DNA from 3 places in the Shouchella rhizosphaerae genome. Region 2 is predicted to be linked to each of the others. Evidence: predicted binding sites of a transcription regulator. Region 2 holds the regulator's gene; each other region holds the start of a gene.
What was found. The regulator LexA, encoded in region 2, represses DNA repair genes until DNA is damaged. The targets are predictions, from matches to a motif close to CGAACATATGTTCG.

Region 1 (4,232 bases), 530 kb from region 2:
CCGTTTTAAAGGCCGCTATTTTTACATGCTTCGCGTTTGGTCTTTTTTAAAGCTAATGGGTGTGTTTGCCAAGGAATTGACGGTTGCCAACCTGGATGTTGCCAAAATTGTCATCAGCCCTAAAATGAACATTGCTCCTGGGATCATTGCCGTGCCAACTGAACTGGAGACGAGGGTGGAAAAAACATTGTTTGCCGTCATGATGACATTGACACCAGGAACGATGTCGATTGAGTTTTCAGAAGACGGTCGCTACATTTTTGTCCATGCCTTAAATGCCGAAGACAAAGATGGGCTGGTTAAGCAAGCAAAAGATACATTTGAGGCTGGCATTTTGGAGGTGACCCGTCGCTATCATGTTTAATTTGTTGCTCTCTATTGCTTTAGTCATACTAAGCCTAGCCGCGCTCCTTTGTTTTGTCCGTGCCCTTCTTGGACCAACCAATCATGACCGCATTGTGGCGCTTGATACCGTTGGCATCTTATTAATTGGCTTTGTCGGCATCTTAATGATTCTTCAAGACACACGCGCCTATACCGAAATTCTTCTCGTCGTAGGCATTCTCGCTTTTGTAGGCTCAGCCGCCATGGCGAAATTTCTTGAAAGGGGGAATTTGTTTGACGACGATTGAATGGCTAATCGCAGTTTTGGCATTACTAGGATCTATTTTCGGCTTCCTTTCTGCTGTCGGCATCGTTCGATTGCCTGATGTGTACTCCCGTCTCCATGCGACGGGAAAAAATTCGACATTTGGCATTATGATGATCATGGCCGCTGTATTCCTCTACTTTTTTGTATTAAAAGGCGAGTTTATTGGCAAGTTGTTGTTAACGATTCTATTTGTGTTTATTACGGTGCCGATTGCAGCATTAATGATTTCTCGATCCGCTTACCGTATAGGCATTCCGATGGACGCTTCCACTGTTTGTGATGAAATGAAGCCTTTTTATGACAAAGAAAAGAAAACATATGCGAACAACAGCAAACAGACAACAAATGAAAATCCTACAAAACCATTACCTACAGAAAATAGGCCCTAAATAAAAGGACACGTTTGATGACAAGAATAGTGCTGAATTTGGGGAAAAACGTTACAAAGTGATTAAAAATCAGGTGTTCAGCCTTATTTTGGCCTTTAAGTCTTGACACAACAAGGATTCATGAGTAAATTAAGGGCAGGCATTGTCGCTATAAGCCGCACACAGCGAATATAGCAATATGTTGGTCTGTAAGAAGAAAAGAATGAAACAACTTTACGATAAGAAAAGGAGTTTTTTAAGATGAACAAAACAGATTTAATCAATGCAGTATCAGAACAAGCAGAAATCTCTAAAAAAGACGCTTCCAAAGCAGTTGACGCTGTTTTTAATGGCATTACGGAATCACTCGTAAAAGGAGCAAAAGTACAACTCGTCGGTTTTGGTAGCTTTGAAGTCCGCGAGCGTTCTGCTCGTAAAGGCCGCAACCCGCAAACTGGCGAAGAAATTGAAATCCCAGCAACAAAAAACCCTGCTTTCAAGCCAGGTAAACAGTTAAAAGACGCTGTTAACGAGTAAAACAACAGCAAACACATAGATTCCACTAGGGGTGCTTCGTGCTGAGAAAAGGTTCGCCTTTAACTCTTCAACCTGATCTAGTTCATACTAGCGTAGGGAAGTGGAAACGTAAAAAATACATTTGTTTTTTTTACATTACAACAGTCGCCTCCACAAGTACGGGCGGCTGTTTTTTTATTTTAGACAGAAAGGATGATGGCGTTGTCGACGATTTATCGCGCTTTAACGATCGCTGGAACCGATCCTACAGGAGGAGCTGGCATTCAAGCCGATCTCAAGACGTTTCAAGAACTAGAAGTGTATGGAATGAGCGTGATTACCTCGCTAGTGGCGCAAAATACGACAGGTGTGCGGGCTATCCACCACGTACCCCTTGAATTCATCGACCAGCAGTTCCAAGCGGTTGTCGATGATATTTACCCAAGCGCTATTAAAACAGGCATGATCGCGCTCCCAGAAATGATGGAACTCCTGCAACAACAACTAAATTCCCACAAAAACGTCCCTTATGTTTGCGACCCAGTGATGATGGCCAAAAACGGCGACCCATTGCTAGAAAAGCATGTGCGCGCTAAGCTTCGCGAGACACTTGTGCCTTTAGCAACAATTGTCACACCTAATATTGCTGAAGCGGAAGATTTAATTGACATGCAAATTGATGATATTGACGATATGGAAAAAGCAGCCATACGGATTGTTAAAGAATTAGGGGCACAAAGCGTTGTTGTAAAAGGGGGAAGTTTAACAGGCGATGCGGTTGATGTGTTTTACAGTAGAGAGACTGGATTGTTTAAATTGGATGCGCCCCGTACGGATACAAAACACACACATGGGACAGGCTGTACCTTCTCAGCAGCGATTTGTGCCCAATTGGCTAAAGGCATAGCGCTATTGGATGCAGTCCAAAAAGCAAAAGCTTTTACAGCAGATGCCATTACTTGGTCTTTACAAATTGGGAATGGCTATGGTCCAACCAACCATTGGGGTCATCGACTTAATGGGTTACCAGGCAAAAACGTTAACCAATAAGGGAACGATTCCCGCGTTTATTTGTCAACCAAGCGCATGAGAGAATATGGTCCAGTGCAAAGGCTCGATACGCATTTTTTAAATGGCAATAACAAAAAACATGCGTCTCGGTAACGGTGTATACTGTAACTTCCCTTTGGGTTAGCTTTTTATTTTTTGCTTCATAGATGAGTTCTACCCGCCCTTGCTCAGTAGCAGCTCTGTTTAATAACCGGATCATCATAATCACACTCCTTTTGATTATTATTATAACGATCGAACGAATGTTCGTCAACAAAAAAACAGAATGTTTGTTCGTTGTATTTTCTCCCGCATCTTACTAAGAAAGATGCGGGCTTTCTGTTTTAACAATCATTCATTGTGGGTAAATCCTCCTTGCCTCTCATTCCTTCTTCCTAAGCTCAACTATCTATTTTCATCGCTTTTTGTTCGAGTTCATAGACGCATACATGGGAGTTAAGTATAATGGGAAAAGTATTTGGAAATCACCTCCCAGGTTATAAACGCGAATAAATGGGTAAGTAAAGTTTATTCCGTCATCACAGTTGATTTAAAACAAGGAGCGCATCAATGAATTCAAATGACACACGAACGAAGATTGACCCCGTATTTTACTGGGTGCTTGGCATCCTCCTTATCTTTATTGTTGTTGGCATCTCTGCTCCAGCGCGCCTTGAAGCGATTACAGCCGCTGCCCAGGCCTTTATCGCCGATCGGTTTGGCTGGTATTATTTAATCGTCGTTACCTTCTTTTTGCTTGTATGCCTCTTTTTTATCTTTAGCCCTTATGGAAAGATACGTTTAGGCAAAGATGAAGACCGTCCTGAATACAGTTACTTAACATGGTTTGCTTTCTTATTTAGCGCAGGACTCGGCGTCGGGCTTCTGTTTTTCGGAGCTGCCGAACCAATTGCTCATTATGCAGTGAGCTCACCGACTGTAGAAGAAGGAACGGGAGCAGCTGCGCTAGAGTCCATGAAGTACGTATTTCTCCATTGGGGTTTTCATGGTTGGGCCATTTATGCAATTGTGGCGATTTGTTTGGCTTACTTTAATTTCCGCAAAGAACAGCCTGGCCTGATTAGCGCAGCGTTGTCGCCATTAATTAATCCAAATGGCTTCTTTGGCAAAACGATTGATGTGATCGCTATTATTGCCACATTGTCAGGAATTGCAACGACGCTCGGATTTGGGGCCGCTCAAATGAACGGCGGCATTTCCTTCCTGACAAACTTAGAAAACAGCTTTATGCTCCAGTTAGCGATTATTGTTGTGATTACCGTGCTCTTTCTTATTTCAGCAAGTACAGGGCTTGATAAGGGAATCCGCATTTTAAGTATTGTCAATATGACACTTGTCGTGCTTATGTTGCTGTTTTTCGCCGTGTTTGGTGCAACCATGTACTCGTTAAACCTTTTCACAAATACACTTGGCCAGTACATACAATCCTTGCCTGAACTTAGTTTTACGATTGCGCCAAACAGTGCAGAACACCGTGCTTGGATTAACGCGTGGACCTTGTTTTATTGGGCCTGGTGGATGGCATGGTCCCCTTACGTTGGTACATTCATTGCCCGCGTATCGCGAGGACGGACACTGCGAGAATTCGTCATTGGCGTACTGCTAGTCCCATCGCTGCTAGGCTT
Region 2 (4,232 bases):
AATGCCATTGGCGCTGCGCCCATCGGCATCCCTGGATGGCCGGAATTCGCTTTTTCAATGCTGTCGATGGATAGCGTACGGATTGTGTTAACAGCCAATTCTTCAACTTTATTTGTCAATGGATAACACCCTTTCTGCTGCCTTCTTTCCCTCTCATCATATACTTTCTGAAAAAAATGTACAAGCCTGAGTAGACTTGTACAGTTAATGCAATCGTTTATGTTTTTGCGCCTTGCTGTCCTTTAATTTTTGTGGAGTTACGTCATTCCCTTTCGCGTCGACGACTTTTACAGTATGGAGATGGTCCGTAAACGACGAGCGGAAAGCCGACAAATATTCGTTGCGAAGCGCTTTTTGTTCCATTGCTTGTTTTTTTGTCAAACCAACTGTTTTTGCTAGCTTTGACAATTCATTGATGCGATCAAGTTTTTCTTTTGACAACATCGTCATCACCTACCTTTTGTTTCGCCCCTCATCATAGCACTCATGCAACACAAGGGCAAACGATTCGCTTATGGGAGGCTAGACAAACATCGCATACGCTCTGCCCTGCTCCTAGGCGTTGGAAATGTCGTTCCAAGAAACCGTCGCTCACGCATTCCTTATGGACTCGTTTCTTTCTTCGCCTGTACGGCTGAGCGATTGGTTTGTATCATTTTTTGCTGTCAACCACCAGCTTATGCGTTTTCTTTAATGTATTTTTGATAACGGCGATGAACAGTCGCTTTTGAACAATCAACGCCCATCCCTTTTAAAGTTAAGGCAATTTCATAAAAAGTCAGCCCCCGGTCACGGAGCCTGACAATCTCTTCCACTGGTAAATCGAGTTCGTAGCGGCCACCGCCTCGTTTCTTAGACAAGTTCTGCTCTGGACGGTATCCACTCGCTACTGCTGTCCTCATTCCCCGTTTAATTTTTAAATTATGTAGTTTTCGTTGGTATTCTTCTACTATACCGACAATTTCCAGCACCATTTCATCCGCTTCAGACAATACAAGCTCCCCTTGATGATGGGCCGTATAAATAGGAACGCCATATTTTTTCAATTGGTACAAGAGCGCAATTTTCGTTTTTCCTCTGCCTAGGCGAGTATCATCCGTAATAAGCAAACAAGAGACAATCCCTTCTTTGCATAAATCCAATAAAGCAAGGAGGCAATCCCGTTCCAGGCTATAGCCGCTCGCCTGCTCTTTAAAAACAGTGTGTACATCCATGCCATTTGTCCTTGCCAATTCGACCAGTTCTTTTTCTTGCCTCTCTAAAGAACTGGCTTGGTTTTCTTTCGTCGTGCTCACCCGGCAATAGATAGCCGCCTGTTGTTTTTGTCCCTTTTCTGCCAATTCTCCGCGGCCTCCTTCCCGTGAAAATCCGCTAGCCCCTATCCACTAATCTAAAACCAAATCGATGTCGTCAACATTAGTGGCATGGCTACTGTGCTCAACCTCTTCATTTTATAAACAAAGATGCTTCCGATCTAAAAAAGATGAAGTATGTCTTTCTGGCACCTTTGCTTCGCTTACTTACATTGCTGGCAGTCTTAATTGTCAATTAAAAAAACGCGATCAATCGAAGTTGTTTCAACGATTTGCTCTTGCACGATTTGCTGTTCGTGTTTCTTGTTATCGTCTTTTTCCTGCTCGCCAGGCCATACCAAACTTGAGAAAATGAACAATACTGTTAAAATGCCGCCGCCTACTAGCCCCATATCTTGTTTCCTCAATACGATCACCCGTTCTTAGAGAATGTTTGTTCTGTTATCAGAATACAAGGAACAACTGTTCGTGTCAACTACTTTTTTTAGAACTTATGTTTGCGTTCATACGTTCGATATGGTAAAGTTTGTTTAGAACAGTTATATGAAAGCAGGTGGGAAAATGTCGAAATTATCGAAGCGCCAGGAAGAAATTTTGGCGTACATAAAAGATGAAGTAAAGAAAAAAGGGTACCCGCCGTCCGTCCGGGAAATTGGTGAAGCAGTTGGACTTGCTTCAAGTTCCACCGTACACGGCCACTTGGCCAGATTAGAAAAAAAAGGCTACATTCGCCGCGATCCTACTAAACCGCGGGCGATTGAAGTCCTTTCTCTCGGATTTGATAATGATACATTTGTCAAAAAAGAGACAGCAAGCTTTATTCCGGTAATCGGAAAAGTTACCGCAGGTGTGCCAATTACTGCTGTTGAAAACGTCGAAGATTACTTGCCACTCCCCGACCACCTTGCCGCTTACGACAATACGTATGCGCTTGTCATTCAAGGGGAAAGCATGATTGAAGCAGGTATTTACGATGGAGACCAAGTGATCGTACGGCAACAGCAAACAGCCGATAATGGCGATATTATTGTAGCCATGACAGAAGATAATGAAGCAACAGTAAAACGGTTTTTCCGGGAAAAGGACTACATTCGTCTCCAACCAGAGAATTCTTCAATGGAACCAATTATCCTTGAAAACTGCACGATTCTCGGAAAAGTCATCGGAGTGTTCCGCACGATCCACTAACGGACCAATAGGCTTTTTCAAGCTGTTGACCAAGCCCCTTAAATCTGAAATACGCTTGTCAGATGGAAGCAAAACAAAAGAGGTTCGTGCTTGACACGACTCGTCCAATCGATCAAAGCTAATTTTCTACAAACACTAAAGACTCTTTCATCGAATGGGGATAAAAGAGTCTTTTTTGTGTAGCTGCCATCTTGCAAATGACCAAGCAGTTTTTTCGCTCGTACATATAATAAATGAGAAGAAGGTGGTTCTACTTATGCCGTATTTAATTGCCTATTCCTTCACCAATCTTTTTTAAAAGCCATTAGGATGCCAAAGGAAAACAAGCTTAGTACTACTATAACGATAGCGATGCTACTAGCATAATAGCTATGCTCTGATGACCGAACAATCGCTGTTCTCATGCACCGAAAAGGACAAGAACGATCAAGCACTGGTAGAGCCAAAAATTTAACAACTAAATTAGCTATAGAACACCTCTCGCCCAACGTATTAACCTAATTCCATTTGCTTTCTTGCGAGTAGAACACTCGCAGAAAGCTTTTTTAGTCTGGTTGGCTGCTATGTTCCTTTTGCTGATGGCTAAGAGTCCATTTAAGCACGACTGCTGTCATCAGGAACAGCAAACCAGCCGAAATAAATACATATGGGATGCCATAGCCACTTGCTATCATTCCGCCGAGAACAGGCCCTAACACATTTCCAAGAAAGCGAAAACTTTGGTTATAGCCAAGCACTTCCCCTTGCATGGCAACAGGGCACGCCTGGCGGATAAAAGCGGTTGTGCACGGTAGTAAGCCGCCTACGGCCATGCCAAACAGAAAACGTAAGACAATCAGTTGCCAAAGAGAGCCGACAAATGCTTGTGGGATAAACAACAGGCCTGATAATAGCAGCAAAATCATCATCACTTTTTCATGGCCAATCCGATCACCGAATTGCCCCCAAGTACGAGTTAGTATTAAATTGCCAAGCCCAGTGACCGAGAAAGCAGCACCTGCTAAGAAAGCCATGTTTTCAGTATTATGGGTAATCTGGTTGACGTATAAGGCGAGCAATGGTTGAACACTAAACAGCGCCATTTGCACAATTAAAGCAACAAACATCACCATTAAGAGCAGCGGGCTTTTTACGATACGCCCAAGCACTTCTTTTGAACGATACTTTCTTTTCCTCTCGCCTTTTTCTTCGTAAACAACTTCCTTTACGCCAATTAAAACGAGGACTGTTGCGATTAGGAGAATCGATGACGTCAACAAAAATGTAAGTTCCATTCCCACTGTATCAGCGATCAATCCTCCAAAAAGAGGTCCAAGCAAACCGCCGGAAACTGTCCCTGTTTGCAATGTTCCTAGCATTTCACCTGCTGTTTTTTTGCTGCTTTGGGCAGCTATCAACGCCATTGAGGCAGGAATGAACCCCGTGGCAAGGCCCATAAAAGCACGCAATACAAACAACTGTTCTGCTGAATGGACGTATCCCATAAAAAAGACGGATAAGGCAATGCCTAATCCTGTACCGAGCAACACTTTTTTTCGTCCAAACCTGTCGCCGATTTTACCCCAAAGCGGGGCAACAAGAAAGGCGACAAAAAAAGAGACAGCAAACACATATCCTGCCCAGCGCTGGACTTCATCAACGTTGTAGTGACCAAAAGATTCAATGTATAGCGATAAAAAAGGAATGACCATCGTCATACTTGCCGAAACAAAAAAGTTGGCAAACCACATG
Region 3 (4,232 bases), 920 kb from region 2:
GAACTGAATGCGATGGACCAAGCAATCGCAGTAGCCCCATCCAAAGAAGAAAAACGCGCCCACCAAGAAGCGAGCAAGCCACTACGAAAGGCCTACCGAAGCTTAACGAAAGACCATCTTCCTCGTTTGGAAAAATACGAAGAACAGATGGGCCTCTTTGGCGAGCGCAACAGCTTTTCTAAAACCGACCCAGATGCCACGTTCATGCGGATGAAAGACGATCACATGAACAATGGGCAACTCAAGGCAGGGTATAACTGGCAAGTGGCGACACAAAACCAATTCATTCTTCACTACACGGTTCACCAAAACCCAACCGATACCCGTTGTTTGATCCCGCATTTTGAGCACTTTAAAGCGACAGGTCTGCCTTTGCCAAACTGGTTCATTGCCGATGCAGGCTACGGAAGTGAAAGCAATTATCTTTACATGGAAGAGCAAGAAACGGTCACATCGCTCATTCCCTACAACACCTATCGCCAAGAACAAAAACGATCATTCCTAAAGCAAGCCTACCATCCGTATAACTGGCGGTATGACGAACACGAGGATGTCTATTGGTGCCCAAACAACCGGAAGGTCGCCTTTAAAGCCTATAGCCGACGTACCGATCGTTATGGATTCAAGCGCGACTTCAAGATGTATGAATGCGAGTCCTGTGAGGGGTGTCCGTTCAAAGCAGACTGTACGAGGGGCAAGGGGCCTCGGCAAATCCATTACAACCCCATCTACGAGGAACTCAAAGCCAAAGAAGCGGCAAAACTACATAGTGAAAGAGGAGCCACACTCTACGCGCAAAGAAAAACGGACGTCGAGAGTGTATTTGGGCATGCCAAACAAAATCTCGGGTTTCGACGATTCCACCTTCGCGGGTTGGAAAAGGTGACGGTGGAGCTTGGTTGGCTGGGGTTGGCCCTCAATCTGAAGAAAATGGCGGGCCTTGCCCGCCATCATTCACCGAAATACCGATCCATCCAAATAAAGGGGAGTCGAGATCAAGTCAGATCTCGACTCCCCTTCTTCATTTTAAAGGCTTTTGGGACAACCTCTTTTTTATGGTAGCAGCATGAAAGGAACAGGTAGCCCTTTATGCGGAAGCAGCCCGTTTTTCTAAAGGCGGCAATACTTCTTTGGCATCCTGTTGCTTGGAAATCTGATAAAGAACAATCCAGATCAGCGCAAAGCCAAGCGCTTGGGGAAACGTAACCGTTTCTTGCATCGTCACCCAGGAGACAAGCAATCCTGCCATTGGGAAACTAAGCTCGGCAATCGTAGCCACAGAAGCTTTAATCGCCTGCAAGCCCCGGTAATAAAGTAGCATTGAGACCAAGCCTGGCAAAAGCGCTGAAGCTAGTAAGTTTATGCTAATAAAGAAGAGAGCTGTAGCCGAAGCTGGCTCGTTCCAGGCATCTGGCGAAGTTAAAACAAGGACGCTAAGCAAGGGCAAAGCCAAGAGAAAGCGGAGCGCTGTCACTGTTTCATAGCGGCATTTTCGTAAAAGCAAACGTCCCATAACGGTGGAGCCGCCCCATAAGGCTGCTGCGCCAATGGCGAACAGGCTGCCAAGTTGAAAAACATCGCCAAACCCGCTGATTGGCAAGGAAAAGCCAAATGTAAGTAAATAAGTACCAACAAGTGCGACTGGCACGAGATACCCAAAATGTTTGGGCCACGATTCTTTTAAAACAAAACGGGCAAGCACAATCGCGAAAATCGGCTGGAGCTTTTGCAAGAGCAACACCGAATTGATTTGTCCCATTCCGTGTGTCGCTGCATAAGTGAGCCCCTGTGTAAATAACAACGTAGCAATAGCTGAGCCGCCCCACGATATGAAAAGCAAGGCGCCAATGTCGACTAACGACAAATGAGCCAAGTCGCTTCTATATGTCCAAATAAGAGGAACGGCGATAAAAGCCAAAATAATATGTTCGATAAAGACAATCTGCAAAGACGTCATTGTTTCAAGGAGAAGGAGGCGGAAAAGAGGGTTAATGCCCCAGAAAGCCGCTCCTATTACAATGAACCAAAATGTTTTTTGCGTGTGCGGTTGTTGCATGTGATGTCAAAACCCTTTCGTTTGAATCGGCCCTCCTAAAAATCAAAACAGCCCTGAATGTGCACGTTCATTCAGGGCCTCTCAAATAAGCATGGGCGCGTCTTGCCATGCTTATTCGTTGATCTTCTCCCATCCGGACTTTAACCGTCGGCTTTGGAATTCCACCAAATCAGTCCCCTTATTGATAAAAGAAAAGGAGAGTCGCGGGCTTTTACCGCCGGCCAGGAGTTTCACCTGCCCCGAAGATACCTATTCATTATTTTTAGCATGTTAATCTTACCGTAATTGTCGGCATTCGTCCAGCGTCAGGAATCCAATTCAATTGGAAATTATTTTTAGTACGTATGTTCGTTAAGTTTGTAGGTATTTGCATCAGGTTATGCTATAATGAAAAGCGAACACTTGTTTATAAAGAACGACAAAGGCGGGCCACGTCTTAAAACCGCACGTGCTAAGATCCAAACAAGCCCATGCTTGACGGCAAACGTTTCGGCTATCGACCCGCCTAATATTGTTGGATAAAAATGGCTTTAGGATTGAGTGACAAATAAGCTTCATCCCTCACATGTTTGGTTGTCTGCAAGTGAGGGAAGTTTTTGTATTAATAAATAAAGGAGGAAGGTAGCACTTTTGTGAAAAGGGCGAAGCCGATTCATGAAAGTACCAAGTGATTATGGACCAAACGTTTCAGCTTGTATCAGATTATTCTCCTCAAGGGGACCAGCCAAAAGCAATTGAGCAAATTGTGACAGGCATTCAAAACGGCAAAAAGCACCAAACATTGCTTGGCGCTACCGGAACAGGTAAGACGTTTACGATGTCAAACGTGATCCAAGCCGTTAATAAGCCGACGCTTGTGATGGCTCATAATAAAACGCTTGCCGGGCAATTGTATAGCGAATTTAAACAGTTGTTTCCCAATAACGCAGTTGAGTATTTTGTCAGTTATTATGATTATTACCAACCAGAGGCTTACGTCCCGTCTTCAGACACGTTTATTGAAAAAGATGCAAGTATAAACGACGAGATTGATAAGCTTAGGCATTCGGCGACAAGTTCCTTGTTTGAACGGAGAGATGTCATCATTATCGCCAGCGTGTCTTGTATTTACGGTTTAGGTTCACCAGAAGAATACCGAGACTTAGTGTTGTCCATTCGCACAGGCATGGAAATGGACCGGAACAGCCTGTTGCGGAAATTGGTTGACATCCAATATGACCGCAACGACATAAATTTTGTTCGTGGTACATTCAGAGTCCGCGGCGATGTCGTCGAAATTTTTCCTGCTTCACGGGATGAACAGTGCATGCGTGTTGAATTTTTTGGCGACGAGATAGAGAGAATCACAGAAGTGGATGCCCTCACTGGAGAAATAAAAGGCGAGCGTCACCATGTCTCTATCTTTCCGGCTTCCCACTTTGTGACCCGTGAAGAAAAAATGAAAAAAGCAATTGCCAATATTGAAGTGGAATTAGAAGAAAGGCTTTCCGTTTTGCGCAAGGAAGAGAAGCTGTTGGAAGCGCAGCGTTTAGAGCAGCGCACCCGTTATGATTTAGAAATGATGGCGGAAATGGGCTTTTGTTCAGGGATTGAAAACTATTCTCGCCATTTGACGCTTCGGGAAGCGGGAGCAACTCCGTATACATTGTTGGACTTTTTTCCGAAGGACTTTTTGCTTATTGTCGATGAGTCTCACGTTACCCTTCCCCAAGTGCGAGGCATGTACAACGGCGATAGAGCCCGGAAAGAAATTCTTGTCAATCATGGGTTCCGTTTGCCCTCAGCCCTTGATAACAGGCCGTTAAAATTCGAAGAGTTTGAAGAGAAAGTTGGCCAGGCCGTCTATGTATCAGCCACTCCAGGACCGTACGAACTGGAACACACGCCTGAAATGGTCGAACAGATTATCCGCCCAACTGGTTTGCTAGATCCTGTAGTAGAAGTCCGCCCGATTGAAGGGCAAATCGATGACTTAATCGGTCAAATCCATGACCAAATCGCCAAGGACGAGCGTGTGTTAGTAACAACGCTTACGAAAAAGATGGCGGAAGACTTAACTGATTATCTAAAGGAAATCGGTATTAAAGTCCGTTATCTCCACTCGGAAGTCAAAACGCTAGAACGGCTAGAAATTATTCGCCAACTGCGCCTTGGGACATTTGATGTTCTTATCGGC

Region 1: a site for LexA is predicted at 2,843-2,856, ahead of V5G21_RS21480 (WYL domain-containing protein). Genes of this name have one in related genera too.
Region 3: a site for LexA is predicted at 2,452-2,465, ahead of uvrB (excinuclease ABC subunit UvrB). Genes of this name have one in related genera too.

Annotation. Positions count from the first base shown of each region.
Region 1 covers NZ_CP144921.1:3,547,396-3,551,627, reverse strand. Annotated here, with positions in the region: gene V5G21_RS17545 (Na+/H+ antiporter subunit E) at 1-364, shown strand, start outside; gene V5G21_RS17540 (Na(+)/H(+) antiporter subunit F1) at 357-632, shown strand; gene mnhG (monovalent cation/H(+) antiporter subunit G) at 619-1,041, shown strand; gene V5G21_RS17530 (HU family DNA-binding protein) at 1,282-1,557, shown strand; TPP riboswitch at 1,575-1,673, shown strand; gene thiD (bifunctional hydroxymethylpyrimidine kinase/phosphomethylpyrimidine kinase) at 1,759-2,586, shown strand; gene V5G21_RS21480 (WYL domain-containing protein) at 2,576-2,806, opposite strand; gene V5G21_RS17520 (BCCT family transporter) at 3,157-4,232, shown strand, end outside.
Region 2 covers NZ_CP144921.1:4,075,482-4,079,713, forward strand. Annotated here, with positions in the region: gene tkt (transketolase) at 1-119, opposite strand, end outside; gene V5G21_RS20385 (DUF896 domain-containing protein) at 205-444, opposite strand; gene V5G21_RS20390 (YneB family resolvase-like protein) at 678-1,340, opposite strand; gene V5G21_RS20395 (hypothetical protein) at 1,538-1,720, opposite strand; gene lexA (transcriptional repressor LexA) at 1,875-2,501, shown strand; gene V5G21_RS20405 (MFS transporter) at 3,047-4,232, opposite strand, start outside.
Region 3 covers NZ_CP144921.1:715,523-719,754, reverse strand. Annotated here, with positions in the region: gene V5G21_RS03865 (IS1182 family transposase) at 1-1,062, shown strand, start outside; gene V5G21_RS03860 (DMT family transporter) at 1,088-2,056, opposite strand; FMN riboswitch at 2,174-2,307, opposite strand; gene uvrB (excinuclease ABC subunit UvrB) at 2,730-4,232, shown strand, end outside.